DNA from 3 places in the Streptomyces sp. NPDC047981 genome. Region 2 is predicted to be linked to each of the others. Evidence: riboswitches for the same ligand, from Rfam matches in the RefSeq annotation. Region 2 holds a riboswitch; each other region holds the start of a gene.
The links. Region 2 has a riboswitch for cobalamin ahead of metE (5-methyltetrahydropteroyltriglutamate--homocysteine S-methyltransferase). Riboswitches for the same ligand answer to the same signal wherever they lie in the genome.
Positions count from the first base shown of each region.

Region 1 (9,952 bases), on a different contig from region 2:
AAGGCGAGACCGGCCGGGCCCGCGCCGACGACGGCGATCCGCTTGGCGAGCCGGGTGGGGGAGAGGACCAGTTCGGTCTCGTGGCAGGCGCGCGGGTTCACCAGACAGGAGGTGATCTTCAGGCTGAAGGTGTGGTCGAGGCAGGCCTGGTTGCAGCCGATGCAGGTGTTGATGGTGTCGGCGCGGTCCGCGGCGGCCTTGGCGACGAAGTCGGGGTCGGCCAGGAAGGGGCGGGCCATGGAGACGATGTCGGCGCGGCCCTCGGCGAGGATCCGCTCGGCGACCTCGGGGGTGTTGATGCGGTTGCTGGTGACGAGCGGGATGCTCACCGAGCCCATCAGCTTCTGGGTGACCCAGGTGTACGCGCCGCGCGGGACGGAGGTCGCGATGGTCGGGATGCGGGCCTCGTGCCAGCCGATGCCCGTGTTGATGATGGTCGCGCCGGCGGCCTCGATCTCCTTCGCGAGGGAGACGACCTCCTCCAGCGTGGAGCCGCCGGGCACCAGGTCCAGCATGGAGAGGCGGTAGATGACGATGAAGTCCTCGCCGACCTGCTCGCGGATCCGGCGGACGATCTCCAGCGGGAAGCGCACGCGGTTGGCGTAGCTGCCGCCCCAGCGGTCGGTGCGGTGGTTGGTGGCGGCCGCGATGAACTCGTTGATGAGGTAGCCCTCGGAGCCCATGACCTCGACGCCGTCGTACCCGGCCTCCTTGGCGAGCTCGGCGCAGCGGGCGTAGTCCTCCACCGTCCGCTCGACCTCGGCGTCGGTCAGCTCGTTCGGTACGAAGGGGCTGATCGGCGCCTGGATCGCGCTCGGGGCGACGAGCCCGGGGTGGTAGGCGTACCGGCCGAAGTGAAGGATCTGCATGGCGATCCGCCCGCCCTCGGCGTGCACGGCGTCAGTGATCTGCCGGTGCTCGGCGACCTCCTCCTCGGTGGTCAGCTTGGCCCCGCCGTCCCACGGGCGGCCCGCCTCGTTCGGGGCGATGCCGCCGGTCACGATGAGCCCGACACCGCCGCGGGCGCGCTCGGCGTAGAAGGCGGCCATGCGCGCGAACCCGTTCTCGGTCTCTTCGAGACCGACGTGCATGGAACCCATGAGCACCCGGTTGGGCAGGGTGGTGAACCCGAGGTCGAGCGGGCTCAACAGGTGCGGGTACGGGGTCGCGGCCGGGGTCGGGTTCATGGGGGCGCCTCCTCGCGCAGGATCGTCCCCCCTGTTCTAAGTGACCCCGACCCCGTTATGCAACTAGTTGCAGAAGGCTGGTCGAGTGATCTGTACTACTACTCGGTAACCGCCGTCTCCGCCCACACGGCGAGCTCCTCCGCCGTACGCGGACCGGGCGCGTCCGGGGCGAGCAGCCCATGGGACCGGAGGAGACGGGTGACCGCCATGCCCCAAGGCCGCCGCAGCCGCGCCGCGTCGAGCAGGGCGTCGTCGGCGAGCAGCTCCTCGATCGGCCCGGTCCGCAGGCCCTCCGGAGTGAGGACGGCGGCCTCGTCCGCCCAGCGCAGGGCCAGGTCGACGTCGTGCGTCGCCATCACCACCGTCGTGCCCGCGTCTCGCAGCCGGCCGAGCACCTCCAGGAGCCGTTCCTGCCCGTGCGGATCGAGCCCCGCGGTCGGCTCGTCCATGATCAGGACCCGGGGGCGCATCGCGACGGCGCCCGCGATCGCGGCCCGCTTCCGCTGCCCGTACGACAGCAGATGCGTCGGCCGGTCCTCCAGCGCGACGATGTCCAGCGCCTCCAGCGCCTCGCGCACCCGGAGCCGTACCTCCTCCTCCGGAAGCCCCAGGTTCATCGGGCCGAACGACACGTCCTGCCCGACCGACGCGGCGAAGAGCTGGTCGTCCGGGTCCTGGACCACGAGCTGCACCGTCGTCCGCAGCCGCGTCAGCCCCTTCCGGTCGTACGACACCTCCGCACCGTCCAGCCGGAGCGCGCCGCCGCCGCAGCGCAGGCCACCGCTGAGCAGCCGCAGCAACGTCGTCTTGCCGCCGCCGTTGCGGCCGAGCAGCGCGAGCGCCCGGCCCTCCGGCACGGCGAAGTCGACACCGTCGAGGATCAGCGGCCCGTCCTCGTAGGCGAACGTGGCTTTCACCAGTTCCACGACAGGGGGTGCGGGACTCACGGCAGTGACCTTTCCAGGACGAGAGTGAGGACGACGAGTCCGGTGAGCAGGCCGGCCGTCGAGGCGAGGAACCGGCCCGAGACCGCCGCCTCGGGCACCAGGACGCGCAGCGTCCCGTCGTAGCCCCGCCCGGCGAGCCCGGACTGCAGCCGCTGGGCCCGGTCGAAGGCGCGGACGAACGAGGTCGCGCCGAGCCCGGCGAGCGAACGCCAGGTCGCCGCGCGGGTCGTCAGCCCCAGCCGGGCGGCCTGCGCCTGCCGGATCTTGGACATCGTGTCCAGCAGGAGGAAGCTGATCCGGTACATCACGAGCGCCACATCCACCACCGGCGCCGGCACCCCCGCCCGCACGAGCCGGGGCAGCACGTCCGACACGGGCGTGGTGAAGGCGAACAGCAGCACGCCCAGGGACGCCGACGAGGTCCGCAGCAGCAGCTCACCGGCGTGGACGGGGCCGTCCTGCGCGAGCACGACGAGACCCCGCGCCCCGCCCACCTCGAAGAGGAGCGGGATCGCGCCCGTCACACAGAAGCCCAGCGGGATGCGGAACGCGCGCCACAGCTGACGCCCCGGCACGCCCGCCGGACCGAGCAGGACGGCCAGGGTGGCCGCCGCGACCAGGACGGCACCCGGCCACGGCGGCAGACAGACCGCGCACAGCGTGAGACCGAAGCCGAGCGCGGCCTTCTCGCACGGATGACGGCGGCGCCAGCGACTGCTGTGCGCCGCCGCGTCGATCGGCAGCACCGGCGGCTAGACGTCGTCGCCGGACGACGCCGACCGCAGCGCCTTCGCCTCGGCGCGCGCCTCCCCCTGCTTGCGGCCCCGGTGCACACCGAAGTAGTACGCCAGCACGCCCGCGCCGAGCGCGGCCTGAAGGGAGAAGAGCGCCGACTCGATCTCGCCGGACGGAGGCTCGTAGAGCGGGCTGAACCACGGCTCGTAGTCGGGAGCGATCTCCGTGATCGCCGCCTCCGCCTCGCCGTCCGCGCCGGCGAACGGCTCCTCCTTGTGGTCGCCGAGGCCCAGGACCAGCGGCAGCACCGCAAGGGCCGCGACGACGAGCAGGAGCAGGGAGTTGATCTTCGCGTTCCGGCTCATCAGGCGCTCGCCTCCGCCTTCTCGTTCTTCTTGCGGGACGGGAGCAGCACCCCGAGCCGGGTCAGGTCGGCCTTGCTGGACTGCGTGAGCAGCCGCATCACGAGGACGGTCAGCAGACCCTCGCTGACGGCGAGCGGCAACTGCGTGACCGCGAAGATGGAACCGAACTTGGCCAGCGCGCCGACCACACCGCTGCCCGGGTCGGGGAAGGCCAGCGCGAGCTGGACGCTGGTGACGCAGTACGTCGACAGGTCGGCGACGAACGCGCCGAAGAACACGCTCACCATGAGCGGCACGTCGAACCGGCGCAGCAGCCAGTACGTACCGAATCCGGCCCACGGCCCGACGATCGCCATCGAGAAGACGTTGGCGCCGAGCGTCGTGAGCCCGCCGTGCGCGAGCAGCAGCGCCTGGAACAGCAGGGTGATCGTGCCAAGGACCGCCATCACCGGCGGACGGAACAGGATCGCGCCCAGGCCCGTGCCGGTCGGGTGCGAACAACTGCCCGTGACCGACGGGATCTTGAGGGCCGACAGGACGAAGGTGAACGCGCCGGACGCGCCGAGCAGCAGGGTGGACTCGGGGTTGGCCTTGACCTCGCGGGTCAGCGCGCGAACGCCGTGGACGACGAAGGGAGCGGACGCGACGCCCCAGGCGGCCGCGTGCACAGGGGGCAGATACCCCTCGGCTATATGCATGGTTGGGAGACCCTCTCCAGCACCTCGTGGATGGACAACGCACCTTGGCCGGTCTCCTGGCTGACGGGTCATGCCGCCGCGGCTCCGCCTTCCCACACCACCGTGGTCTCCCACGGCGGTCCAGTGGCTTCCCCGGAGGGATGGAGCCGGACTTCCCGATCACAGTGGCGAGGGCCGCACCGGTACCGCACCGGTTTCCCGTACACCAAGGCGCTGTGACATTAGTGGGTTGACCAGGTACATCACAACACGGGTGCGCCCCTGGACGGTGTGTGACGGATCTCCCGCGCGCCCCCTGCCCGCCCCTCCTGCCCCTGGTGCGCGCTCACTCCTTCCGGTACGTGTACGCCTCCGCCGCCGCGGCCGACACCGCGTCCAGGTCCCCGCCCGCGCTCGCCGTCACGAGCGCGGCGACGGCGCCCTCCACCAAGGGCGCGTCCACGAGCCGCGCGCCCTCGGGCAACTCGTCGCCCTCGGCGATGAGCGCCTTCACTGTCAGTACGGCGCTCCCGAGGTCGACGAGGAGAGCCACCCCGGCGCCCCCGTCGACCGCCTTGGCCGCCTCGACGATCCGCTCGGAGCTGGTGCCGAGCCCTCCGTCCGGGGTGCCTCCGGCGGCGGCGACCGGCGCGGTCGCCCCGCCGCCCGCGAGGCCCCGGGCGAGGGCGGCGACGGAGTCGGCCACCGCCGCGCTGTGCGAGACCAGCACGATGCCCACCTGACCGGTCATGCGGCGGCCACCTCCGCGAGCGCGGCGATCAGCAGCGCCGACGAGGTGGCCCCGGGGTCCTGGTGCCCGACCGAACGCTCGCCCAGATAGCTCGCCCTGCCCTTGCGCGCCCGCAGGGGTACGGTCGCCAGGGCGCCGGCCTCCGCCGCCTCCCGGGCGGCGGCGAAGGAGTCGCCGAGGGCCTCGGCCGCGGGCACCAGCGCGTCCAGCATCGTCTTGTCGCCCGGCTGGGCCCCGCCCAGCTGAGCGACGCCGGCAACCCCTGCGGTCAGCGCCGCCGCCAGCTCCTCCCGCGTCACCGCCCCGGCCTCGCCGAGCGCCTTGCCGGTGCGGCGCAGCAGCGTCCCGTAGAGCGGCCCGGACGCGCCGCCGACGGTGGAGATCAACTGTCGCCCGGCCAGGACGAGTACGGCCCCCGGGGTCTCCGGCTGCTCCTTGCCGAGGATCTCCGTCACGGCGGCGAACCCCCGCTTCAGATTGGCGCCGTGGTCGGCGTCGCCGATAGCCGAGTCGAGCTCCGTGAGCCGGTCGGCCTCCCGGTCCACGGCGACGGCGGCTGCCGCCAGCCAGCGACGGAAGAAGGCTCCGTCGAACAGCTCCACGCCTTCCCCGCCTTCGTCGTCCCCACCCTGGCTCATGTCACGACCCGCTTCCTCGTGCACCCCGGACATCTCCCTCACCGGCCCCAGCGCAGGGCGGCCGTCTGCACCGGCGCGTCCCAGAGCCGCAGCAGTTCCTCGTCGGCCTCGCAGAGCGTCACCGAGCAACCGGCCATGTCGAGCGAGGTCACGTAGTTGCCGACCAGCGTGCGGGCGACGGGCACACCGCGCTCGGCCAGCACCCGTTGCACCTCGGCGTTGAACCCGTACAGTTCGAGCAGCGGCGTGGCCCCCATCCCGTTCACCAGGGCGAGCACAGGACCGGACGGCCGCAGATCCTCCAGGACGGCGTCCACGGCGAAGTCGGCGATCTCGCGCGAGGTCATCATCGCCCGTCGCTCGCGCCCCGGCTCACCGTGAATGCCTATCCCCAACTCCAGCTCTCCCTCGGGCAGTTCGAACGTCGGACTGCACTTGGCCGGCGTGCTGCACGCGCTCAGCGCCACACCGAAGCTCCGCGACCGCTCGTTCACCCGCCGGGCGATCGACTCGACCCGCTCCAGGGGTGCCCCCTCCTCGGCAGCGGCCCCGGCGATCTTCTCCACGAAGAGCGTCGCCCCGGTGCCGCGCCGCCCGGCCGTGTACAGACTGTCCGTCACGGCCACGTCGTCGTTCACCAGCACTTTGGCGATCTGGATGCCCTCGTCCTCGGCGAGTTCGGCGGCCATCTCGAAGTTGAGGACGTCACCGGTGTAGTTCTTGACGACGAACAGCACCCCGGCCCCACTGTCGACCGCGGCGGCGGCCCGCACCATCTGATCGGGCACGGGCGAGGTGAACACCTCCCCGGGACAGGCGGCCGCCAACATCCCGGGCCCCACGAACCCCCCGTGCAACGGCTCGTGCCCGGACCCACCCCCGGACACGAGCCCCACCTTCCCGGCGACGGGCGCGTCCCGCCGCAGCACCACGCGGTTCTCGACATCGACGGTCAGCTCGGGATGCGCGGCGGCCATACCCCGCAGCGCGTCGGCGACGACGGTCTCCGGAACGTTGATCAGCATCCTCACGAGTGTCTCCTCGGGATTCCGGCGGAAGGGTTCATTTGCTGGGTCTTCGCAGGTCATGCCGTGGCGGATGGAGGGGGTAGTCGTGATCCCTCTCCCGGGCAGTATCGACGTTGCCGCGGCGAAGGTCACGTGGGCAAGGCTGAAGTCGAGCAGGTGCATTCTCGCCCGGCCGTGGAACAGCTCGGAGGCCCACTGGCGGCGATCGCCGGCCGGCCCTGCGACGTCCCGAACGGTCACCGGAGCACTGGTACTGACCTCAGCGGCGTACATCTCGAAGGGAGGGAGGAAATGTCGGTGGCGACACGGACCTTCCCTTCAGCGCGAATGGCTTCGGGGAGCATGTGCACACCCGAGCGGGCGAACCGGACAGCAGGTGTTCTGAGGGGAGATGCGTCACTTCTCGTCGTCGCCGGCAAGCAGTTGGCCGGAGCATGTGGCGCGCCCGAACTCGCCGATGGCGGTGGCGCGCTGGACGTGCTGCCCGCGGATCGCCAAGGTGCAGGCCGCCTGTCCGCCTTTTCCGTCGAGTACGACAGCGACGGTCGGGGCCTTGCCGAGGGGCACCTGGACGGACTTCTTCCAGGGAAGGGTGATGCCCTTCTCGACCCTGGCCGTGCCGTCCTCGCTGCGGGCGAGGTAGGAGATCTCGGCGGTCCCCGTCCCCGTGACCTCGTACGTCACCTCGGCCGTCGGCACGGCTCGCGGCTTCGGCTGCTCGTCCGTGTCGAGCATGCCGTAGCCGACGAGCCCGAGGCAGGCGAGCAGGACGATTCCCGCGACCAGCAGCCCCTGTCGGTCCGGCGAGCCTTCGGCGCCCTCGGGTTCGTTCTCCTCCCGCACGGCGTTTTCCGCTAGTTCATTGGAAGACATGAAAGAGCCCGGCTTTCGGTGAGCTGACAGATGAACTGGGCGGTTATACACCACGCCGCCGACCGGGCGCGAGCGAGCGGAAGAATCGGGCGAACAGCGCATCTGAGGTCGCGTAATTGTCCTGTATGTAACCAGGGTTGACCAAGCATCAGGAGACTGATTAGAAAGCCCACCGCGACTCCCGTGAGCTCGTGCTTTCTTGCTTCTCGCGGTCGGCTCGCATTGCTCCAAGCCGGGCGGAGACATCTGCTCCGGCTCGTTCGGCGTGCCCATTTCGCGTGCGTTGCGGGCGCGCCGATAGCGAAAGGTATTGAGGTGAAAGTTCCGTACGGGAGATTTCTCTCCTGTCTGGTCGTGGCGGCGGTAGCGGGCACGCTATTGCCGCAGATCGCCTATGCGGCTCCCGAATCACCGGCGACGAATGACGACGACAAGGGTGTTGTCGACACGATCGCGGGTTGGTTCTCGGACGATGAGGGTGAGACGAAGCCCCCGGTCGGCGGGAACCTGGACATACCCAGCCGGGAGAAGCTGCCGAAGGGCGAGAAGCTTCCGAAGGCGAAGCGGGTCAAGGAGCTCACGGCCAAGCGCACGTCGCAGGCGCGCTTCTGGCAGCTTTCGGACGGCCGGGTCGAGGCCGAACTGACGGCGGTGCCGACGTCGTACAGGTCCGGGACGTCGTGGAAGCCGGTCGAGACGACCGTGCGCGCCACCCAGGACAAGGGCTTCGACTTCGCCAACACCGCGAACGCCGGCAAGAGCTGGTTCGGCTCCGACGCGGGCCGGTTCATGCGTTTCGAGGCGGAGGGTGGCGGGGCCGTCACGTTCGGCCTGACCGGTGCCGGTGCGCTCAAGCCGGAGGCGAAGGGCGACAGGGTCGTCTACAAGGACGCCGTCCCCGGAGCGGACCTGTCGTACCGGGTCGGCAACGGCCAGGTGAAGGAGGACATCGTCCTCTCCGAACGCCCGGCCGGTCCGGTGTCGTTCACCTTCACCCTGGACACCGAGGGCGGTCTGACGCCGGAGACCCGCAAGGACGGCTCGATCGCCTTCTTCGGCGAGGCCCCGGGCACTCCGGTGATGGTGATCCCGGCTCCGTACATGACGGACGCCAAGAAGGATCCGCAGTCGGTCACCGGCGGTACGTACAGCACCAAGGTCACCCAGAAGCTGACCAGGGACGCCGACGGCAAGGGCTGGAAGCTGACCGTCACGCCGGACGCCACGTGGCTCGCGGCGAAGGAGCGTCAGTACCCGGTCGTGATCGACCCGACGATCACGATCACGCCGATCGCCTCGGTCTCCGAGGACACGATGGTCCTCTCGGACCAGCCGGCGGTGAACTTCAACAACACCTGGAAGCTGTCGGTCGGCAAGACGGACACCGGCATCGCCCGCTCGCTGATCAAGTTCCCGATGAGCGAGATCCCGGCGGGGGTGAAGGTCGACGCGGCCCGGCTGAGTCTGTACTACGACCAGTCGCACACCACCAACGGCAATGCCGTCGCCCTCGAAGCTCACCGGGCCACCGGGGCGTGGAGCGAGGCGGGCGCGACGCCCGCGACCTGGTCCAACACCAGCGCGCTGGTGGGCGAACTGTCCGGCACCACCGTGTCCCTGGACGACGGCGATGCCGGTACGGCGGCGGTCGGCGAGTGGCCGCGATCCACCACGACCGGTGGCGCGGCGACCAACGACGACTACGCCTACAACAAGAACGCGCTCACGGGCGAGTCGTACACCTGGCAGCCGAGGGTCCACGAGACCGACACGTACCGGGTGGACGTGCACTACCCGGCCGCGGCGGACGCGGCCACGGCCGCCCCGTACACGGTCACCCACAACGGCGGCACCAAGAACTACACGGTCAACCAGACCGGCAGCGGCGGCGTCTGGAAGACCCTGGACGCGGCGGAGCTGAGCTTCGCCAAGGGGAACGCCGGGAAGGTCGTCCTCGGCGACACGGGCTCGTCCACGACCCGCACGCTGGCCGACTCGGTGCGGCTGGTGAACCCCGCCGAGATCAACAAGGCCGCCTGGGACTACAACAAGTGGCACGACTTCCCCGTCGCCGACACGGTCCAGAAGTGGGTCTCCGGCACGGCGACCAACCACGGCTTCGTGCTCAAGGCCAAGGACGAGTCGGGCACCGCGCCGACCGGCGGCCCGCGCTACGAGGCGGCCGACGGCAACACCTACGGCGGCGAGACCTCCACGTACCCGCGCCTGACGGTGACCTACGGGGCCGTCGGCACGTCGCTGAACTCGCCGACGGTGGTCCACTCCACCGGCCCGGAACTCTCGTGGCCGGCGTACGCCAACGGCAGCGGTGACACCGGCCTGGACATCGTGGAGTACCAGCTGCACCGCTCCACGCAGCAGGCCTTCACGCCGTCCGCCGCGACGCTGATCGCCCCGATCGTGTCCACGGCCACCGCCTACACGGACACCACGGCGGTGCCGACCCCGGACTCAAGCTCCAGCGAGATCGGGAAGTCGTACTACTACCAGCTCGCGGTCAAGACCAAGAACGGCCAGCTCCTCGGGTCGCCGACCCGCATCGTGGGCATCCCCAAGGCCGGCCGGACGATGAAGATCATCCAGGCGGGCCAGACCGACACCACGCTCTCCTCGCAGCAGCCGACCGTCAACCACGACGGTCTGGTCTCCGGCAAGGCGCAGACCTGGCTGAGCGTGGGCAACAACTCCGGTACGTACGGCAAGACCCGTGCCGTCGTGAAGTTCCCCACC
Region 1 covers NZ_JBEZNQ010000025.1:52,321-62,272, forward strand. Annotated here, with positions in the region: gene AB0E14_RS17105 (NADPH-dependent 2,4-dienoyl-CoA reductase) at 1-1,187, opposite strand, end outside; gene AB0E14_RS17110 (ATP-binding cassette domain-containing protein) at 1,286-2,134, opposite strand; gene cbiQ (cobalt ECF transporter T component CbiQ) at 2,131-2,880, opposite strand; gene AB0E14_RS17120 (energy-coupling factor ABC transporter substrate-binding protein) at 2,887-3,234, opposite strand; gene AB0E14_RS17125 (energy-coupling factor ABC transporter permease) at 3,234-3,932, opposite strand; cobalamin riboswitch at 3,961-4,185, opposite strand; gene AB0E14_RS17130 (PTS fructose transporter subunit IIA) at 4,258-4,662, opposite strand; gene dhaL (dihydroxyacetone kinase subunit DhaL) at 4,659-5,258, opposite strand; gene dhaK (dihydroxyacetone kinase subunit DhaK) at 5,339-6,331, opposite strand; gene AB0E14_RS17145 (MmpS family transport accessory protein) at 6,725-7,171, opposite strand; gene AB0E14_RS17150 (DNRLRE domain-containing protein) at 7,556-9,952, shown strand, end outside.
Region 1: linked by a shared signal. The riboswitch ahead of AB0E14_RS17125 (energy-coupling factor ABC transporter permease) and the one ahead of metE (5-methyltetrahydropteroyltriglutamate--homocysteine S-methyltransferase) in region 2 are both predicted to bind cobalamin.

Region 2 (9,952 bases):
ACCGGTCCAGAGCGGGGAGCCGGGACCCGATTCACGCCCTGATGTCGGCAGTTCCGGCGCCGAGACGGACCGGAGCGGCCAGATTGCTCATCTCCGCCTCCCCGGGCACCGGCGGGCCGCGAACCATCGACAGACACTGCGTGCCACTCCCTGGAAGGACCACACAGCGGATTGGCAAACACAACAAAGCAGGGAGACGGTGACGATCATGACCGAGACGACGAAGCCGACCGCCGCGCAGCTCGCAGAGCGCTGGGCGACCGACCCGCGCTGGGCCGGCATCGAGCGCACGTACACCGCCGAGGACGTGCTGCGGCTGTCCGGCAGCGTCCGTGAGGAGCACACCCTGGCCCGGCGCGGCGCCGAGCGGCTCTGGCGGCAGCTGCACGACCTCGATTACGTCCACGCGCTCGGCGCCCTCACCGGCGGCCAGGCCGTCCAGCAGGTCCGCGCCGGCCTCCAGGCCATCTACCTCTCCGGATGGCAGGTCGCCGCCGACGCCAACCAGGCCGGTCACACCTACCCCGACCAGAGCCTCTACCCCGTCAACTCCGTTCCTCAGGTGGTCCGTCGGATCAACAACGCCCTGCTGCGGGCCGACCAGATCGCGACCGCCGAGGGCGGCACGGACACGACGGACTGGCTCGCTCCGATCGTCGCCGACGCCGAAGCCGGGTTCGGCGGCCCGCTCAACGCCTTCGAGCTGACGAAGGCGATGATCGCGGCCGGCGCGGCGGGCATCCACTACGAGGACCAGCTCGCGTCCGAGAAGAAGTGCGGCCACCTCGGGGGCAAGGTCCTCGTCCCGACCTCCCAGCACATCCGCACGCTCAACGCGGCCCGGCTCGCCGCCGACATCGCGGACACCCCGACCCTGATCGTCGCCCGCACCGACGCGCTCGCCGCGACGCTGCTGACCAGCGACATCGACGAGCGCGACGCCCCGTTCGTCACCGGCGAGCGCACCTCGGAGGGCTTCCACCACGTCCAGAACGGCATGGGCCCGGTCATCGCCCGCGGCCTGGCCTACGCCCCCTACGCCGACCTCATCTGGGTCGAGACGGGCACCCCGGACCTGGCGCAGGCGCGGGAGTTCGCCGAGGCGATCCACGCGCGGTACCCGGACCGGATGCTCGCCTACAACTGCTCGCCGTCCTTCAACTGGAAGGCGGCCCTGGACGACGACCAGATCGCCAAGTTCCAGCGCGAACTGGGCGCGATGGGCTACAAGTTCCAGTTCATCACGCTGGCCGGCTTCCACTCCCTCAACCACGGCATGTTCGACCTCGCCCGCGGTTACGCCGAGCACGGCATGACGGCCTATGTCGACCTCCAGGAGCGGGAGTTCGCCGCGCAGGCCCAGGGCTTCACCGCCGTCCGGCACCAGCGCGAGGTCGGCACGGGCTACTTCGACCTGGTCTCCACCGCCGTGAACCCCGCGTCCTCCACCACGGCCCTGACCGGCTCCACGGAGGAGGAGCAGTTCCACTAGGGCCGACATCGGTCCGCCGGACCCGGCACCGGGTCCCGTCCGGCCCGGCACCGGGCCGCGTCGGGCGGCCCGGCCCCGGGTCACGTCCCGCCTCCCTCAGGTCCCACCCCAGGAGAATCCGATGCCCACCACCGCGCCGACCCACCGCGTCCGCGTTCTCGCCGCACCGGGTGACCGGCACGCCGAGATCCTCACCCCCGCCGCCCTGGACTTCGTCGGGAAGCTGGCGGAGGCGTTCGGCGAACGCCGACTGGACCTGATGAAGGAGCGCCGCCGCCAGGCCCTGCGCCTGGCCGGCGGGGCCCCGCTGGTCTTCTCCCCGGTCACCTCCGCCGTCCGCGACGACCCCAGCTGGCGCGTCGCCCCTCCCGCCCCCGGGCTGACCGACCGGCGGGTCGAGATCACCGGACCGCCGGACCGCCGCATGGCGGTCAACGCCCTCAACTCCGGCGCCCGCGTGTGGATGGCGGACTTCGAGGACGCCACGGCGCCCACCTGGGAGAACATCGTCGGGGGCCAACTCGTCCTGCGCGACGCGATCGACCGCAGCATCGACTTCACCACCGCCGACGGCAAGGAGTACCGGCTCGCCGACCTCGACCGGCTCGCCACGATCGTCGTCCGGCCGCGCGGCTGGCACCTTCTGGAGGAGCACCTCGAGTTCGACGGTGCCCCGGTGCCCGCCTCGCTCGTCGACTTCGGCCTGTACTTCTTCCACTGCGCGCATCGCCAGATCGACGCCGGCCACGGCCCGTACTTCTACCTCCCGAAGCTGGAGAACCGGTACGAGGCCCGACTGTGGAACGACGTGTTCCTGCTCGCACAGGAGCTCCTCGGCATGCCCCGGGGCACGGTCCGCGCCACCGTGCTCATCGAGACGATCACGGCCGCGTTCGAGATGGAGGAGATCCTCTACGAGCTGCGCGAGCACAGCTCGGGTCTCAACGCGGGCCGCTGGGACTACCTGTTCAGCCTGATCAAGACCTTCGGCCACCGCACCGACTTCCTCCTGCCCGACCGGGGTCAGGTCACCATGACCGCCCCGTTCATGCGGGCCTACACCGAGCTGCTCGTCCGCACCTGCCACCAGCGGGGCGCGCACGCCATCGGCGGGATGGCGGCCCAGGTGCCGAGCAGGGACCCGGCCGCCCACGAGGCGGCACTCGCCAAGGTGCGCCTCGACAAGGAGCGGGAGGCGGAGGACGGTTTCGACGGCTCCTGGGTCGCCCATCCGGGGCTCGTCCAGGTCTGCCGCAAGGCGTTCGACGGGGTCCTCGGCGACCTGCCGGACCAGATCCACCGGACTCGGGACGACGTGGAGGTCACCCCGGCGGACCTGCTGTCGGTACGCCGGATCAGCGGACCGCCCACCCGGGAGGGCATCCGCACGAACATCTCGGTCGCGCTCGGCTACTTCGCGGCCTGGCTGCGCGGCCAGGGCGCCGTCGCCCTGGACGGTCTGATGGAGGACGCGGCGACCGCCGAGATCGCCCGCGTGCAGATCTGGCAGTGGGTGCGGCACCGGCTGATCGACCGGGAGACCGTCGTTCGGCTGCTCGACGAGGAGCTCGACACGCTCGGCGCCCAGTACCCGTGGGCCCCGCTGGAGGAGGTGCGGGCGATGCTCGAACGGAACGCCCTCAGCGGCGAACTGCCGCTCTTCTTCACCCCGGACGCCTACTCCCGCCACCTCGTGCGGCACGCGGAGCCCCGCTCGTGAGCGAGGGGACCCCGCCCCTCGGCGGAGGGGCCGGCGTCGACGGCGTGTCTCGGTTCACCATCCGCATGGTGGACTTCGCCCGTCACGACGCCGTCCGGCCCCTTAGGGTGGCCGGTGCAGCTGGTTCGCCCCGTCCGCCAGGCGGGATGCGTCGTAAGAGGGAACCCGGTGGGAATCCGGGACTGCCCCGCAGCGGTGAGCGGGAACGACCGCCGTCATACGCACTGGACCCGTACGGGTCTGGGAAGCGACGGCCAGTAGGTGCCCGCCGGTTCGATCCGGCGAGCGTGCCCGCGAGTCCGAAGACCTGCCCGTTGCCCGCACGCGGACGATTCCGCGCGCGGACATCCCGGTGACCTCGAGGGCGGGTCGGCGACCACACCAGACGGAGACCCGCGCGTCCGCGCGAGGCCGGCCGTCCGGTCCGTCACCCCTTCGCGCTCTCGTCCCGTCCCCGGGATCTCAGGGATTCATCTCGCGAAGGAGATCTCCGTGACCACCAGGACCGCAGCCGCGGCAGCACGGGCCACCGTGTACGGCTACCCCCGTCAGGGGCAGCACCGGGAACTGAAGAAGGCCGTCGAGGGCTACTGGAAGGGCCGCGTCACCGCCGACGCCCTCCGGGCCACCGCGGCCGACCTGCGCCGTTCGAACTGGCGGCAGCTGGCCGAAGCCGGCCTCCACGAGGTGCCGACCGGCGACTTCTCGTACTACGACCACGTGCTGGACACCAGCGTCATGGTCGGCGCCATCCCCGACCGCCACCGCGCCGCCGTCGACTCCGACCGCCTCGACGGCTACTTCGCGATGGCCCGCGGCACGCAGGACGTCGCGCCGCTGGAGATGACCAAGTGGTTCGACACCAACTACCACTATCTGGTGCCCGAGTTGGGCCCGGACACCGTCTTCACCGCCGACTCCACCCAGCAGGTCGCCGAGCTGAGGGAAGCCCTCGCGATCGGCCTGACGGCGCGTCCGGTCCTCGTCGGCCCGATCACCTACCTGCTCCTCGCCAAGCCGGCCCCCGGAGTGGCCGCCGACTTGGAGCCGCTCACTCTCCTCGACCGGCTGCTGCCCGTCTACGCCTCGGTCCTCGCCGACCTCCGCGCGGCGGGCGCGGCCTGGGTCCAGCTCGACGAGCCGGCCCTCGTCCAGGACCGCACCCCGGCCGAGCTGAACGCCGCCGCCCGCGCCTACCGCGAGCTCGGTGGCCGCACGGACCGGCCGAAGCTGCTGGTCGCGTCGTACTTCGACCGGCTCGGCGAGGCCCTCCCCGTCCTCGCCAAGGCGCCCGTCGAAGGGCTCGCCCTCGACTTCACGGGAACCGCCGCCGCCAACCTGGAGGCCCTCGCGGCCGTGGGCGGGCTGCCCGGCAAGCGACTGGTCGCGGGCGTCGTCGACGGACGCAACGTCTGGGTCGCCGATCTGGCGAAGTCCCTGACGACCCTCGGCACCCTGCTCGGCCTCGCCGACCGGGTCGACGTCGCGGCCTCCTGCTCGCTGCTGCACGTGCCCCTCGACGCCACCGCCGAGCGGGACATCGACCCGCAGATCCTGCGCTGGCTCGCCTTCGCCCGGCAGAAGACGGCCGAGGTCGTCACCCTCGCCAGGGGCCTGTCCCACGGCACGTCCGCGATCACCGCCGAACTGGCCGCCAACCGGGCCGACCTGGCCTCGCGCGCGGAGTCGCCGCTCACCCGCGACCCGGCCGTGCGCGCCCGTACCGGCGCGGTCTCCGCCGCCGACACCCGCCGCTCCCGGCCGTACGCCGAGCGGGCCGCCGCCCAGCACGCCCACCTCGGCCTGCCCCTGCTGCCGACGACCACCATCGGCTCCTTCCCGCAGACCGCCGAACTGCGGACCGCCCGCGCCGACCTGCGGGCGGGCCGGATCGACACGGCCGATTACGAGGAGCGGGTCAAGGCCGAGGTCCGGGAGGTGATCGCGTTCCAGGAGAAGGCGGGCCTGGACCTCCTGGTGCACGGCGAGCCCGAACGCAACGACATGGTGCAGTACTTCGCCGAGCAGCTGACCGGGTACCTCGCCACGCGCCACGGCTGGGTGCAGTCCTACGGCACCCGCTACGTCCGGCCCCCGGTCCTGGCCGGTGACATCTCCCGCCCCGCGCCGATGACGGTGCGCTGGACCACGTACGCGCAGTCCCTGACCCACCGCCCGGTCAAGGGCATGCTGACGGGGCCGGTCACCATGCTCGCCTGGTCCTTCGTCCGCGACGACCAGCCGCTCGGCGAGACCGCCCGGCAGGTCGCGCTCGCCCTGCGCGACGAGGTCGGCGACCTGGAGGCGGCCGGGACCTCGGTCATCCAGGTCGACGAACCGGCGCTCCGGGAGACCCTGCCGCTGCGCGCCGCCGACCACGCCGGCTACCTGGCGTGGGCGACCGAGGCGTTTCGGCTCTCCACCAGCGGGGTCCGGCCGGACACCCAGATCCACACCCACATGTGCTACGCCGAGTTCGGTGACATCGTGCGGGCCATCGACGACCTGGACGCCGACGTGATCAGCCTGGAGGCCGCCCGCTCGCACATGCAGGTCGCCCGCGAGCTGGCCGCGCACGGCTACCCGCGCGAGGCCGGTCCCGGCGTGTACGACATCCACTCCCCGCGCGTCCCGAGCGCCGAGGAGGCCGCCGATCTGCTCCGTACGGGGCTGCGGGCCATTCCCGCCGAGCGGCTCTGGGTCAACCCCGACTGCGGTCTGAAGACCCGGGGCTGGCCCGAGACCCGCGCCTCGCTGGAGAACCTGGTCGCGGCGGCGCGCACGGTCCGGGGCGAGCTGCCCGCGTCCTGACCGGGGCGTCCGCGAGGGCCGGGGCGCGTGCGGGCGCCCCGGCTCTCGCGTACAGGCGCCCCGGCCCCTCCTCCGCGGCCGGCGTCAGCGGTGCCGGAACTCCGGCGGTCGCTTGTCGACGAAGGCGGCCATGCCCTCCTTCTGGTCCGCGGTGGCGAACACCGCGTGGAACAGCCGCCGTTCGAAGCGCACGCCCTCGGCGAGGGTGGTCTCGAAGGCCCGGGCCACCGCCTCCTTGGCCATCATCGCCACCGGCAGCGACATGCCGGCGATCGTCTCCGCGACGGCGAGCGCCTCGGGGAGCAGTTCGTCGGCCGGGAGGACCCGGGAGACGAGGCCAGCGCGTTCGGCCTCGGCCGCGTCCATGGTGCGGCCGGTGAGGCACATCTCCATGGCTTTCGCCTTGCCGACGGCACGGGTCAGCCGCTGGGAGCCGCCGATGCCCGGGACGACGCCCAGCTTGATCTCCGGCTGGCCGAAGACGGCGGTGTCGGCGGCGAGCAGGACGTCGCAGAGCATGGCGAGTTCGCAGCCGCCGCCGAGGGCGTAGCCCGAGACGGCGGCGACGGTCGGGGTGCGCAGCTGCCCGAGCCGGTCCCAGGCGGCGAACCAGTCCGCGAGGTACATGTCCAGGTAGCCCTGGGGCCGCATCTCCTTGATGTCGGCCCCGGCCGCGAAGGCCTTGGCCGAGCCGGTGAGGACGACGCAGCCGCACTCCGGGTCCCGGTCGAGGGCCTCGGTGGCGGCCACGACCTCGTTCATGACCTGCAGGTTCAGCGCGTTGAGCGCGCCGGGCCGGTTGAGCGTGAGGAGGGCGGTGCGGCCCTTGCGTTCGACGACGATCGTCTCGTACTCCTGGGCCTCGGCGGCGGTCATGCGCGGTCTCCTTCGCTCTGCCTGACGGTGCGGACGATGCCCGAGAAGTCCTCAGCGGCTCCGACGCGTTCCGCGTACGCGGCGTACAGGTCGGCGGCTTTGAGGCCCAGTTCGGCGTGGACGCCTCCCGCCCTGGCGGCGGCGGCCGCCAGGCCCAGGTCCTTGGCCATCAGGGAGGCGGCGAAGCCGGGCCGGTAGTCCCGGTTTGCCGGGCTGGTCGGAACCGGCCCGGGGACCGGGCAGTTGACGCTCAGCGCCCAGCACTGCCCCGAGGCCGTCGAGGCCACGTCGTACAGCGCCTGGTGGGAGAGGCCGAGGCTCTCGCCGAGGACGAACGCCTCGCTGACGGCGATCATGGAGATGCCGAGGATCATGTTGTTGCAGATCTTGGCGGCCTGGCCTGCCCCGGGCCCGCCGCAGTGGACGCTCTTCTGGCCCATGGCCTCGAGGAGCGGAAGGGCTTCGGCGAACTCCCCCGCTCCCCCGCCGGCCATGAACGTCAGCGTGCCGGCCTCCGCGCCGACCACCCCGCCCGAGACGGGGGCGTCCAGGGACCGCAGACCGGCGGCGGCCGCCCGCGCGTGCGCGGTGCGGGCGTCGGCGACGTCGATGGTCGAGCAGTCGACGAACAGGGCGCCGGGGCGGGCGGCGGCGAGGACGCCGTCGTACAGGTCGAGGACGTGCCGCCCTGCCGGCAGCATGCTGACGACGACATCCGCGCAGGCGACCGCCTCTGCGGCGGACGCCACGGGCTCCACGCCCGCGCGGGCGGCCGAGGCCAGGGCCTGGGCGTCGAGGTCGTGGCCGAGGACGCGATGCCCGGCCCTGACGAGGTTGGCGGCCATGGGGCCGCCCATGTGTCCGAGTCCGACGAACGCGACGGTACGGCTCACCAGACCACCTCCTCGGTCGATGCGGTTGCGGCGAGGCCCAGTTCGGGCCGCTCGTCGAGCGGGGCGAAGAAACGCCGCACGTCGGCGTCGGTGACCTCGGCGAGGGTGGCCGGGCTCCAGCGCGGGGCCCGGTCCTTGTCGACGACCTGGGCGCGGATGCCCTCCACCAGGTCGGGGGCGGTCAGGGCCGCGCAGGAGACGCGGTACTCCTGGTCGAGGACCCGCTCCAGCGGGCCGAGGTGCCGGGCCCCGCGCAGGGCGGCCAGGGTGACCTTGAGCGACGTCGGGGACTTGGCGAGAAGAGTCTCGGCGGCCTCCTTCGCCTCGGGGTTCCCGTGGCCGAGCAGCCGCTCGACGATCTCCTCGACGGTGTCGGCGGCGTAGCAGGCGTCGATCCACTCGCGGCGCCCGGTGAGCACGCCGGGCGGCGCGGGCCGTACGTGACGGGCGAGGGCTTCCCGTACGGGAAGCGCGGCCAGGTCGGTGACGAGGGCGTCGAGCGCGGCGGAGGGTACGTGGTGGTCGGCGAGCCCGCACAGCAGGGCGTCGGCGGCGCCGACCGGGGCGCCCGTGAGCGCGAGGTGGGTGCCGAGTTCGCCGGGGACGAGAGCGAGGAGATACGTGCCGCCGACGTCCGGGACGAAGCCGATGCCTGTCTCGGGCATGGCGATCCGGGAGCGTTCGGTGACGATCCGGACGCTGCCGTGCGCGGAGATCCCGACGCCCCCGCCCATGACGATGCCGTCCATGAGGGCGATGTACGGCTTGGGGTAGCGGGCGATCCTGGCGTTGAGCCGGTACTCGTCGCGCCAGAAGTCGGCGGAGGCCCGGCCGCCGCGCGTGCGGGCGTCCTCGTGGATGGCGCGGATGTCGCCGCCCGCGCACAGCCCGCGCTCACCGGCGCCGCCGATCACGACGGCCTCGACGGCCGGGTCGTGCTCCCAGGCGGTGAGGGCCGCGTCGATCCGCCGCACCATGGGGTGGGTGAGGGCGTTGAGGGCCTGGGGACGGTTGAGGGTGATGTGGCCGATGCGGCCCGTGGTGTCGAGCAGGACGGGTGCGTCGCCCGGGGTGCCGGTCGGCGGTGTCGAGGTCATTCGAAGGCCTCCGTCAGGCCGCGGGCCACGATGACGCGCATGATCTCGTTGGTTCCTTCCAGGATCTGGTGGACCCGCAGGTCGCGGACGATCTTCTCGATGCCGTACTCGCTGAGATAGCCGTAGCCGCCGTGCAGCTGGAGCGCGCGGTCGGCGATCGAGTAGCCGGTGTCGGTGGCGAACTGTTTGGCCATCGCGCACAGCTCGGGCGCCCGCGGATCGCCCCGGTCGAGGGCGTGGGCGGCCTGCTGGACCAGGGCGCGGGCGGCGGTGAGTTCGGTCGCCATGTCGGCGAGGCGGAAGCGGAGGGCCTGGGCGTCGAGGAGCCGGTGCCCGAACGCCTGCCGGTCGGCGAGGTGCGCGAGGCTCCGGTCCAGAGCGCTGCGCGCCCCGCCGAGGGAGCAGGCGGCGATCCCGAGCCGGCCGCCGTTCAGGCCGGACATGGCGATGCGGAAGCCCTGGCCCTCGCCTCCGAGCAGCCGGTCGGCGGGGACCCGGACCGCGTCCAGGACGACCTGCCGGGTGGGCTGGGCGTTCCATCCCATCTTCCGCTCGTCGGCTCCGAAGGAGAGGCCGGGGTCGTCCTTGTCGACGAGGAAGGCGGAGACGCCTGCGGCGCCCGCGCCGCCGGTACGGGCCATCACCAGATACAGCTGGGAGGCGCCCGCCCCGGAGATGAACTGCTTGGTTCCGGTGAGCACCCAGTGGTCGCCGTCGCGGACGGCCCGGGTGGCGAGCGCGGCGGCGTCCGACCCGGCGCCGGGCTCGGTCAGGCAGTAGCTGGCCAGGTCGTCCATGGCGCACAGGCGCGGGAGCCACCGCCGGCGCTGAGGGGCGTCGCCGTAGCGGTCGACCATCCAGGCGACCATGTTGTGGATGGAGAGGTAGCCCGCGATGGACGGGCAGCCGGAGGCGAGGGTCTCGAAGACGAGGACGCCGTCGGAGCGGCTGAGGCCGGAGCCGCCGGACTCCTCGCGGACGTAGACGCCGCCGAGTCCGAGTCCGGCGGCCTTGCGCAGGACGTCGACGGGGAAGTGCTTGTCGCGGTCCCAGTCCAGGGCGT
Region 2 covers NZ_JBEZNQ010000056.1:4,961-14,912, forward strand. Annotated here, with positions in the region: gene aceA (isocitrate lyase) at 209-1,492, shown strand; gene aceB (malate synthase A) at 1,614-3,212, shown strand; cobalamin riboswitch at 3,367-3,521, shown strand; gene metE (5-methyltetrahydropteroyltriglutamate--homocysteine S-methyltransferase) at 3,705-6,023, shown strand; gene AB0E14_RS27920 (enoyl-CoA hydratase) at 6,108-6,899, opposite strand; gene mmsB (3-hydroxyisobutyrate dehydrogenase) at 6,896-7,792, opposite strand; gene AB0E14_RS27930 (enoyl-CoA hydratase/isomerase family protein) at 7,789-8,889, opposite strand; gene AB0E14_RS27935 (acyl-CoA dehydrogenase family protein) at 8,886-9,952, opposite strand, start outside.

Region 3 (9,952 bases), on a different contig from region 2:
GTTCCGCGACAGCCACCTCTACGACCCGGCCCGCGACCGCCACACCTGCTGACGCCGGAGCGGACACACGAAGGCCGGGCCCCGCGAGGGACCCGGCCTTCGTTCGGTCATCGCCACAGCTCAGGCGTTGGGCCGCTTGCCGTGGTTGGCCTTCTTCTTCTTACGGGCCCGCCTCTTGTTGCCGCGCTTCGCCATGGGACTCCCTCTCCAACGGGGTTTTGTCCAGGTAAGCCTAGATTCGGGAAGCGGGGGCCGCATCCGGTGGCAGGCGGCTCCCGGAGCCCTCGGGGAGCCCTCCGGGAGCGCCCTGCGGGCTCAGGCCGCCCGCGAAGGCCCAGCCGGGGACGAGCGGCCGACGACCGTGCCCGCGCGGTCGATGCAGATGACGTCCACCGTGACCGGGGCGCCGCGCAGGACCGTGAGGGACTCGTCGCGGGCCCGGGCGGCGACCAGGTCGCCGAGGGGGACGCCGGCGGACTCGCAGAGGCGCAGGGCCGCGAGGCCCGTGTTGGCCGCCGCGATCTCCCCGGCCAGGGCGTCGCTCGCGCCGCCCGTGCGGGCCAGGTCGGCGAGGAAGGCCTTGTCGACCTGGGAGCGGGCGGAGTGGAGGTCCAGGTGGCCCGCGGCCAGCTTGGAGAGCTTGGCGAAGCCGCCGCAGATCGTCAGGCGGTCCACGGGGTGGCGGCGGATGTACTTCAGGACCGCGCCCGCGAAGTCGCCCATGTCGAGCAGGGCGATCTCCGGCAGGTCGTAGAGCGTCGTCACCGTCCTCTCCGAGGTGGAGCCGGTGCAGCCCGCCACGTGGCTCAGGCCCGCCGCGCGGGCCACGTCCACGCCCCGGCGGATCGAGTCGATCCACGCCGAGCAGGAGTACGGCACGACCACGCCCGTCGTGCCCAGGATCGACAGGCCGCCCAGGATCCCGATCCGCGGGTTCCACGTCGAGCGGGCGATCTCCTCGCCGTGGTCCACGGAGACCGTGATCTCCACGTCGCCGCCGCCCCCGTGCGCCGCCGCCACCTCCGCCACGTGGTCGCGCATCATCTGGCGCGGGACCGGGTTGATCGCCGGCTCGCCGACCTCCAGGGGCAGGCCCGGCAGCGTGACCGTACCGACGCCGGGACCGGCCCGGAAGACCACACCGGAGCCGGCCGGCAGGAGCCGTACCGTCGAGCGGATCAGCGCGCCGTGCGTGACGTCCGGGTCGTCGCCCGCGTCCTTCACGACCGCCGCCATCGCCGCTCCGCCGGTCAGCTCCTCCGCCGCGAGCGCGAACGCGGGCCGCTGGCCCTTCGGCAGCGTGATCGTCACCGGGTCGGGGAAGTCGCCGGTGAGCAGCGCCGTGTACGCGGCCGTCGTCGCCGCCGTCGCGCAGGCACCGGTCGTCCAGCCGGGCCGCAGACCGGTGTGCTTGAGTTGGGCGTCTCGCCCGCCGCCCGCACTCACGAAGGGACCCCCGTGACTCCCATGACTCCCGTGGCTCCCGTGCACGTACTCATTCTCGGCGGGACCAGCGAGGCCCGCGCCCTCGCCGAGCGCCTGCACGGCACGGACGGCGGCACCGTACGCGTCACCAGCTCCCTCGCCGGCCGCGTCGCCGCGCCCCGGCTGCCCGCCGGTGAGGTCCGGATCGGCGGGTTCGGCGGCGTGGACGGGCTCGTGGCCTGGGTGCGCGAGCACCACGTGGACGCGGTCATCGACGCCACCCATCCCTTCGCGGAGACCATCAGCTTCAACGCGGCCGGGGCGGCCGCCACCGCCCATGTTCCCCTGCTGGCCCTGCGCCGCCCCGGCTGGGTCCCGGAGGCCGGGGACGACTGGCACCCGGTCGGCTCCCTGGCCGAGGCCGCGCGGGCCCTGGACCGGCTGGGGGACCGGGTGTTCCTGACGACAGGCCGCATGGGGCTCGCCGCCTTCGCCGACCGCCCCGAGTGGTTCCTGGTCCGCTCCGTCGACGCGCCCGAGCCGCCGATGCCCGCCCGCACCGAAGTCCTCCTGGACCGGGGCCCGTTCACGCTGGAGGGCGAGCGGGAGCTGCTGCGCCGCCACCGCGTCGACGTCCTCGTCACCAAGGACAGCGGCGGCGCCGCGACCGCCCCCAAGCTCCGCGCCGCCCGCGAGGCCGGCGTCCCGGTGGTCGTCGTCCGCCGCCCGCCCGTCCCTGAGGGCGTGGAAACGGCCGCCTCCGTCACGGAGGCCGCCGCTTGGGTCCGTGTGCGTGCCGAGGCCTGACCTGACGCGTCAGGCCTCCGGGTAGCGCCGGGGCGTCCAGGTGATCGTGCGGCCGTCGGCGCGCTCCACCGCCCGTGTCTGCGACGAGCCGATCAGCAGCAGCGTGCGCATGTCGACCTCGCTCGGCTCCAGCGTCTTCAGGGTCACCACCCGCACCGACTGCTCCGGGCCGCCGACGTCCCGCGCGACGACCACCGGCGTCTCGGGCGAGCGGAGTTCGAGCAGCAGCTCACGGGCGGCCGCCACCTGGTGCGTACGGGACTTGGAGCCCGGGTTGTACAGCGCCAGGACCAGGTCCGCCTCGGCCGCCGCGCGCAGCCGGGCGGCGATGACCTCCCAGGGCTTGAGCCGGTCGGAGAGCGAGATCGTGGCGTAGTCGTGGCCGAGCGGGGCGCCCGCGGCGGCAGCCGCCGCGTTCGCGGCCGTCACCCCCGGCAGGACCCGCACCGGGACGTCCGCGTACCGCTCCTCGGAGGCGACCTCCAGGACCGCCGTCGCCATGGCGAAGACGCCCGGGTCGCCGCCCGAGACGACCGCGACCCGGTGCCCGCGCCGGGCCAGGTCGAGCGCGAACTCGGCGCGTTCGGACTCGACCTTGTTGTCCGAGCCGTGCCGCCGCTGCCCGGGGCGCAGCACCGGGACCCGGTCGAGGTAGGTGGTGTAGCCGACGAGGTCGTCGGCGTTGACGAGCGCGCCGCGCGACTCGGGCGTCAGCCAGGGCGCGCCCGCCGGTCCCGTGCCGACGACGACGACCTCGCCCCGCTCCCGTGCCGGCGGGGCCTGGTCGATCCGGGAGGGCAGCACGGCGACCGAGAAGTACGGGACCGTCTCCGGGTCCACGTCCGCCAGGGTCCCGGTCCGCTCGCCCGCCATGAACGCCCGCTCCACGTACCGCGCGTCCTCCAGCCGGCCCGCCCGCTCCAGGGCGCGCCGCACGGTCGGGAACGTCCGGCCGAGCTTCATCACGACCGCCGAGTCGGTGCCCGCGAGCCGGGCCGTCAGCTCGTCCTCCGGCAGGGTGCCGGGGACGATCGTCAGGACCTCCTCGGCCTCGCACAGCGGCTCCCCGAGCCGGGCGGCGGCGGCGCTCACCGAGGTCACCCCGGGGATGACGGTGGTGTCGTAGCGGTCCGCGAGCCGCTTGTGCATGTGCTGGTACGAGCCGTAGAAGAGCGGGTCGCCCTCGGCGAGCACGGCGACCGTGCGGCCGGCGTCCAGGTGCGCGGCGAGCCGGGCGGCGGCCTGCTCGTAGAAGTCGTCGAGCGCGCCGCGGTAGCCGCCGGGGTGGTCCGTGGTCTCGACCGTGAGCGGGTACATCAGCCGCTCCTCGATGTGGTCGGCCCGGATGTGCTCGGCCGCTATCGAGCGGGCGATGGACCGGCCGTGCCGGGCCGAGTGGTACGCGATCACGTCGGCGGCGGCGATGGCCTTGACCGCGGCGAGCGTGAGCAGCTCCGGGTCGCCGGGCCCGAGGCCGACCCCGTACAGCTTTCCTGTGGTGGGCGTGCCGGGGGTGCTCATGCCTGGATCTCCGCTTCGTGGGCGAGGGCGTTGATCGCCGCGGCGGTCATGGCGCTGCCGCCGCGCCGGCCGCGGACGACGAGGTAGTCGAGGCCGAGGGTCTGGGCCGCCAGGGCGTCCTTGGACTCGGCGGCGCCGATGAAGCCGACGGGTATGCCGAGGACGGCGGCGGGCTTCCCGGCGCCCTTGGCGACCATCTCCAGGAGGTGGAAGAGCGCGGTGGGCGCGTTGCCGATGGCGACGACGGAACCTTCGAGGCGGTCGCGCCAGAGTTCGAGGGCGGCGGCGCTGCGGGTGGTGCCGAGTTCGGCGGCGAGCGCGGGCACGGACGGGTCGGAGAGCGTGCAGACGACCTCGTTGTCGGCGGGCAGCCGCCTGCGGGTGACACCGCTGGCGACCATCTGCGCGTCGCAGAGGATCGGCGCGCCCGCGCGCAGGGCGGCGCGGGCCCGGGAGACGACCTGCGGGGAGTACGCGAGGTCGGCGACCAGGTCGGTCATGCCGCAGGCGTGGATCATGCGGACGGCGACCTGGGCGACGTCGGCGGGCAGACCCGCGAGGTCCGCCTCGGCGCGGATCGTGGCAAAGGACTGGCGGTAGATCTCCGTGCCGTCCTTCTCGTAGTCGAACATCCTGCTGCTCTCGCTCATCTCGTGGTTGCTGTGGGGACGCGGGCCGCCGCGACGGCGTCGGGCAGGGCGGTACGGGGGGTGGGGACGCCGTCGACCAGGTACGCGCCGTCGCCGGTGGCGAGGACGTCGACCCAGGCGCCGTGCGGGTGGCCGCAGCGCCGCTCGCACCCGGAGAAGTACACGGGCAGCCCGCCGGGGCCGTGGCCGCTGCCCGGGGTGGCGTCGGCGCGCACGTCCGCGAGGGACTTCGCGCAGCCGGGGCGCCCGGTGCAGGCGCCGACCCCGGCCCAGGGAGAGCGGGGGTCGGTGACGAGACCGTGGGCGTCGAGCTCGCGCAGCCGGGCCGCGACGGCGCCCGGGTCGGCGAGGCCGGTGACGACGGCCCCGCGCCAGGGCGTGAGCCGCACCTCGCCGCCGCTCGCGGCGAGCGCCCGCAACTGGTCGGCGGTCAGCCGCCCGAGGGGCGCGAGTACGTGGAGGGCCTGGTCGCCGAGGGGCCCGGGGGCGGGCGGCCCGGCGGGTGGAGGGTCCATGGCCGGTAGGGGCTCGGTGACCGTTCCGGGCGCGGGCTCGGCGGCCGTCGCGGGCTTGGGATGGGCGCCCGTCCCCCCGGACTCGGGCTCGGCGGCCGTCGCGGGCTCCGCCGGGACCGCCGGGACCGCCATGACCGCCGGGACCGCCGGGACCGCCGGGACCGCCATGACCGCCGGGAGCACAGGGACCGTCGGGAGCGCAGGGATCGCCGGGACCGCCATGACCGCCGTGATCCCGGCGCCCGCGAGCGCGCCGGGCAGGTCCGGGGCGTGCCCCTCGGGCAGCTCCCGTACGCGCCAGGCGCCGTTCCCGGCGGTGCGGGCGGCGGCCAGGAAGGCCCCGGCGGCGGCGAGCGCGGCCCGGGGCGCGTCGGCGGCGCCGACCCGGACGTCCTGGCCCCCCACCCGTACCCGTACCGACGGGCCTTCTGCGATCAACGTCACATCTCCGCCGAGCCCCGCCACATCGCCCCGCCCGTCGTCCAGGGCGAAGAGGAACCGGCCGGACAGGGCCGCCGTCCACGGCCGGGCGCACAGCAGCGCGTCCAGTTCGCGGGCCCACAACTGCACGTCTCCGTGGCCGAGTCCGTCGAGTCCGGCCGCCGGGGAGGCCACGATGTTCCGGACCCGCTCATGGGTCTCGGAGGGCAGCAGTCCGGCGCCCGAGAGCCGCTCGGCCAGCGCCGCGCCACAGGCCTCGCCGAGCCCGCGCAGCTCCACGTTCCCCCGGGACGTGACACTGACCCGCCCGTCCCCGAGCTCCTCGGCCACCGAGGCCAGAACCAGTACCTGATGAGTCGTCAACAACCCTGCGGGCAGCCGCAGTCGGGCCAGACGTCCGTCGTCGGCGGCGTGCAGTCGAAGCGCCCCGGGGCAGGCGTCACCACGGTCCCGTACGGGCGGTTCGCCCGGGTTGGGACGTGCGGGTGGGGTGGGCGGCATGGCGGCGAGCATACCCACGACGCCGACGGGCCAGACCGGCCCGGCGGACGCACGATCTACTATGCAGATCGGCATGGGGTCCCAGGACCCCGGGGAGGAAGCCCGGTGAGAATCCGGCGCGGTCCCGCCACTGTGAGCCGGGCCCCGCAAGGGTCCCGGTGAGTCAGGAACTCCCTTCCCCAAGCTCTCGGCTTCGCTCGAGCAGGGGAGGCCCCAACCCACACGACCACCCGGGGCGCGGACAACCCCGAGGAAGGCCTGCGCACGCATGCGAATTCTGTTGCTGTCGCACTCCGACACCGACCTGCTCAGCGCCCGCGCGGCCGGCGGCCCGGTCGCCTACCGGTTCGCCAACCCCTCCCGGCTCGCCCCGGACGACCTGCCCGGGCTCCTCGACGAGGCCGACCTCGTCGTCGTCCGCCTCCTCGGCGGGCTGCGGGCGTGGGAGGAGGGCCTGACGGCCGTGCGCGCGGCCGGGAAGCCGGTCGTCGTGCTCTCCGGCGAACAGGCCCCCGACGCCCAGCTCATGGAGGCCTCCACCGTCCCCGTCGGCGTCGCCACCGAGGCCCACGCCTACCTCGCGCACGGCGGCCCGGCCAACCTGGAGCAGCTGGCCCGGTTCCTCGCCGACACCCTGCTGCTGACCGGCCACGGCTTCGAGGCCCCGGCCGCCGCGCCCACCTGGGGCCCGCTGGAGCGCACGGCCCGGACGACCGAGGGCCCGACCATCGCGGTGCTCTACTACCGCGCCCACCACATGAGCGGGAACACCGCCTTCGTCGACGCCCTCTGCTCGGCGATCGAGGACGCGGGCGCCCGCCCCCTGCCGCTCTACGTGGCCTCCCTGCGCGCCCCCGAGCCCGAGCTGATCGAGACGCTGAAGCGCGCGGACGCGATCGTCACCACCGTCCTCGCCGCCGGTGGCACGAAGCCGGCCGAGGCACAGGCGGGCGGCGACGAGGACGCCTGGGACGCGGGCGCGCTCGCCGCCCTCGACGTGCCGATCCTGCAGGCGCTCTGCCTCACCGGCTCGCGGGCCGCCTGGGAGGAGAACGACGAGGGGCTCTCCCCGCTGGACGCCGCCAGCCAGGTCGCCGTGCCCGAGTTCGACGGCCGCCTGATCACCGTGCCGTTCTCCTTCAAGGAGATCGACGAGGACGGGCTCCCCGCGTACGTCGCCGATGCCGAGCGGGCCTCCCGCGTCGCCGGGATCGCGGTCCGCCACGCCCGGCTGCGGCACATCCCGAACGCGGAGAAGAAGCTCGCGCTCGTCCTCTCCGCGTACCCGACGAAGCACTCCCGGATCGGCAACGCGGTCGGCCTGGACACCCCCGCCTCCGCCGTCGCGCTGCTGCGGCGGCTGATCGCCGAGGGGTACGACTTCGGGGCCGAGGCCGACATCCCGGGGATCGTCTCCGGCGACGGCGACGAGCTGATCTACGCCCTGATCGAGGCAGGCGGCCACGACCAGGACTGGCTGACCGAGGAGCAGCTGGCCAAGAACCCGGTCCGCATCCCGGCCGCCGACTACAAGCGCTGGTACGCGCAGCTCCCGGCCGAGCTGCGGGAGGCCGTGGAGGAGCACTGGGGCCCCGCGCCCGGCGAGATGTTCCTCGACCGCTCCCGCAACCCGGAGGGCGACATCGTCCTCGCCGCGCTGCGGCGCGGGAACCTGCTGATCCTCATCCAGCCGCCGCGCGGCTTCGGCGAGAACCCGATCGCGATCTACCACGACCCCGATCTCCCGCCGTCCCACCACTACTTGGCCGCCTACCGCTGGATCGCGGCGCGCGCCGAGGACGGCGGCTTCGGGGCGGACGCCATGGTCCACCTCGGCAAGCACGGCAACCTGGAGTGGCTGCCCGGCAAGAACGCCGGCCTGTCGGCCGCGTGCGGCCCGGACGCGGCGCTCGGTGACATCCCGCTGGTCTACCCGTTCCTCGTCAACGACCCGGGTGAGGGCACGCAGGCCAAGCGGCGCGTGCACGCCACGCTCGTCGACCACCTGGTGCCGCCGATGGCCCGCGCCGACTCGTACGGCGACATCGCGCGCCTGGAGCAGCTGCTCGACGAGTACGCGCAGATCTCCTCCATGGACCCCTCGAAGCTGCCGGCGATCCGGGCGCAGATCTGGACGCTGATCCAGGCGGCCAAGCTCGACCACGACCTGGGCATGGAGGACCGTCCCGAGGACGACGGCTTCGACGACTTCCTGCTGCACGTCGACGGCTGGCTCTGCGAGGTCAAGGACGCTCAGATCCGCGACGGTCTGCACGTGCTCGGCGGGGCGCCGACCGGGCCCGAGCGGGTCAACCTGGTCCTGTCGATCCTGCGCGCCCGGCAGATCTGGGGCGGTACGCAGGCCCTGCCGGGTCTGCGCGAGGCGCTCGGCCTGGACGAGTCGGCCGCGACCCGGACCACCGCCGACGAGGCGGAGGCGACGGCGCGCGCGCTCGTCGAGGCGATGGAGGCCGCCGACTGGTCCGTGGACGCGGTCGCGGGCGTCGCCGCCGCGCACGGCCCGGACGTGGCCGCCGTGCTCCGGTTCGCCGCCGAGCAGGTCGTCCCGCGCCTGGCCGCGACGACCGACGAACTCGCGCACGCCGTGCACGCGCTGAACGGCGGCTTCGTCCCGGCCGGCCCCTCGGGTTCTCCGCTCCGGGGCCTGGTCAACGTGCTGCCGACGGGCCGGAACTTCTACTCCGTCGACCCCAAGGCCGTCCCCTCCCGTCTTGCCTGGGAGACCGGCCAGGCGCTCGCCGACTCGCTCCTGTCGCGCTACCGCGCCGACAACGGCGAGTGGCCCACCTCCGTCGGGCTCTCCCTCTGGGGTACGAGCGCGATGCGCACGGCCGGTGACGACGTCGCCGAGGCGCTCGCCCTCCTGGGCGTCCGCCCCACCTGGGACGACGCCTCGCGCCGGGTGAACGGCCTGGAACCGGTCCCGCTCGCCGAGCTGGGCCGCCCGCGCATCGACGTCACGCTGCGCATCTCGGGCTTCTTCCGGGACGCGTTCCCGCACGTCATCGGGGTCCTCGACGACGCCGTACGGCTGGCCGCCGGGCTCGACGAGCCGGCCGCGGACAACTACGTACGGGCGCACGCGCAGGCGGACCTCGCCGAGCACGGCGACGAGCGGCGCGCGACCACCCGGATCTTCGGCTCGCGGCCCGGCACCTACGGCGCGGGCATCCTCCAGCTGATCGACTCGCGCGACTGGCGGACGGACGCGGACCTCGCCGAGGTGTACACGGTCTGGGGCGGCTACGCCTACGGCCGCGGGCTCGAAGGCCGCCCGGCGCGGGCCGAGATGGAGACGGCGTACAAGCGGATCGCGGTCGCGGCGAAGAACACGGACACCCGCGAGCACGACATCGCCGACTCCGACGACTACTTCCAGTACCACGGCGGCATGGTCGCGACCGTCCGCGCGCTCACGGGCACCGCGCCCGAGGCGTACATCGGCGACTCCACCCGCCCGGAGACCGTCCGTACCCGGACGCTGGTCGAGGAGACCTCGCGGGTCTTCCGGGCCCGCGTGGTCAACCCGAAGTGGATCGAGGCGATGCGCCGCCACGGCTACAAGGGCGCGTTCGAGCTGGCGGCGACGGTCGACTACCTCTTCGGCTACGACGCGACGACCGGGGTCGTCGCCGACTGGATGTACGACAAGCTCACCGAGACGTACGTCCTCGACCCGGAGAACCAGGCCTTCCTGAAGGAGGCCAACCCCTGGGCCCTGCACGGCATCGCGGAGCGCCTCCTGGAGGCCGAGTCGCGCGGCATGTGGGAGAAGCCGGACCCCGAGACCCTGGCCGCCCTGCGCCAGGTGTTCCTGGAGTCGGAGGGCGACCTGGAGGGCGACGACTAGGCGGTCACGACGGCTTCCGGGGTCAGTTCGAGGCGGCGGCCCCGGAAGCCGGTCCGGATCCTGCGGTCGTGGGTGACGATCACCAGGGTGCCGGGGTAGTGGGCGAGCGCGGCCTCCATCTCCTCCACCAGGCCGGGGGCGAGGTGGTTGGTCGGTTCGTCGAGGAGGAGCAGGTCCGCAGGGCGGGTGACCAGGCGGGCCAGTTCCAGCTTCCGGCGCTG
Region 3 covers NZ_JBEZNQ010000018.1:69,710-79,661, forward strand. Annotated here, with positions in the region: gene cobM (precorrin-4 C(11)-methyltransferase) at 1-52, shown strand, start outside; gene AB0E14_RS13630 (cobalt-precorrin-5B (C(1))-methyltransferase) at 316-1,446, opposite strand; gene AB0E14_RS13635 (cobalt-precorrin-6A reductase) at 1,486-2,232, shown strand; gene AB0E14_RS13640 (precorrin-2 C(20)-methyltransferase) at 2,242-3,753, opposite strand; gene AB0E14_RS13645 (precorrin-8X methylmutase) at 3,750-4,385, opposite strand; gene AB0E14_RS13650 (cobalamin biosynthesis protein CobG) at 4,400-5,860, opposite strand; cobalamin riboswitch at 5,919-6,052, shown strand; gene cobN (cobaltochelatase subunit CobN) at 6,129-9,731, shown strand; gene abc-f (ribosomal protection-like ABC-F family protein) at 9,728-9,952, opposite strand, start outside.
Region 3: linked by a shared signal. The riboswitch ahead of cobN (cobaltochelatase subunit CobN) and the one ahead of metE (5-methyltetrahydropteroyltriglutamate--homocysteine S-methyltransferase) in region 2 are both predicted to bind cobalamin.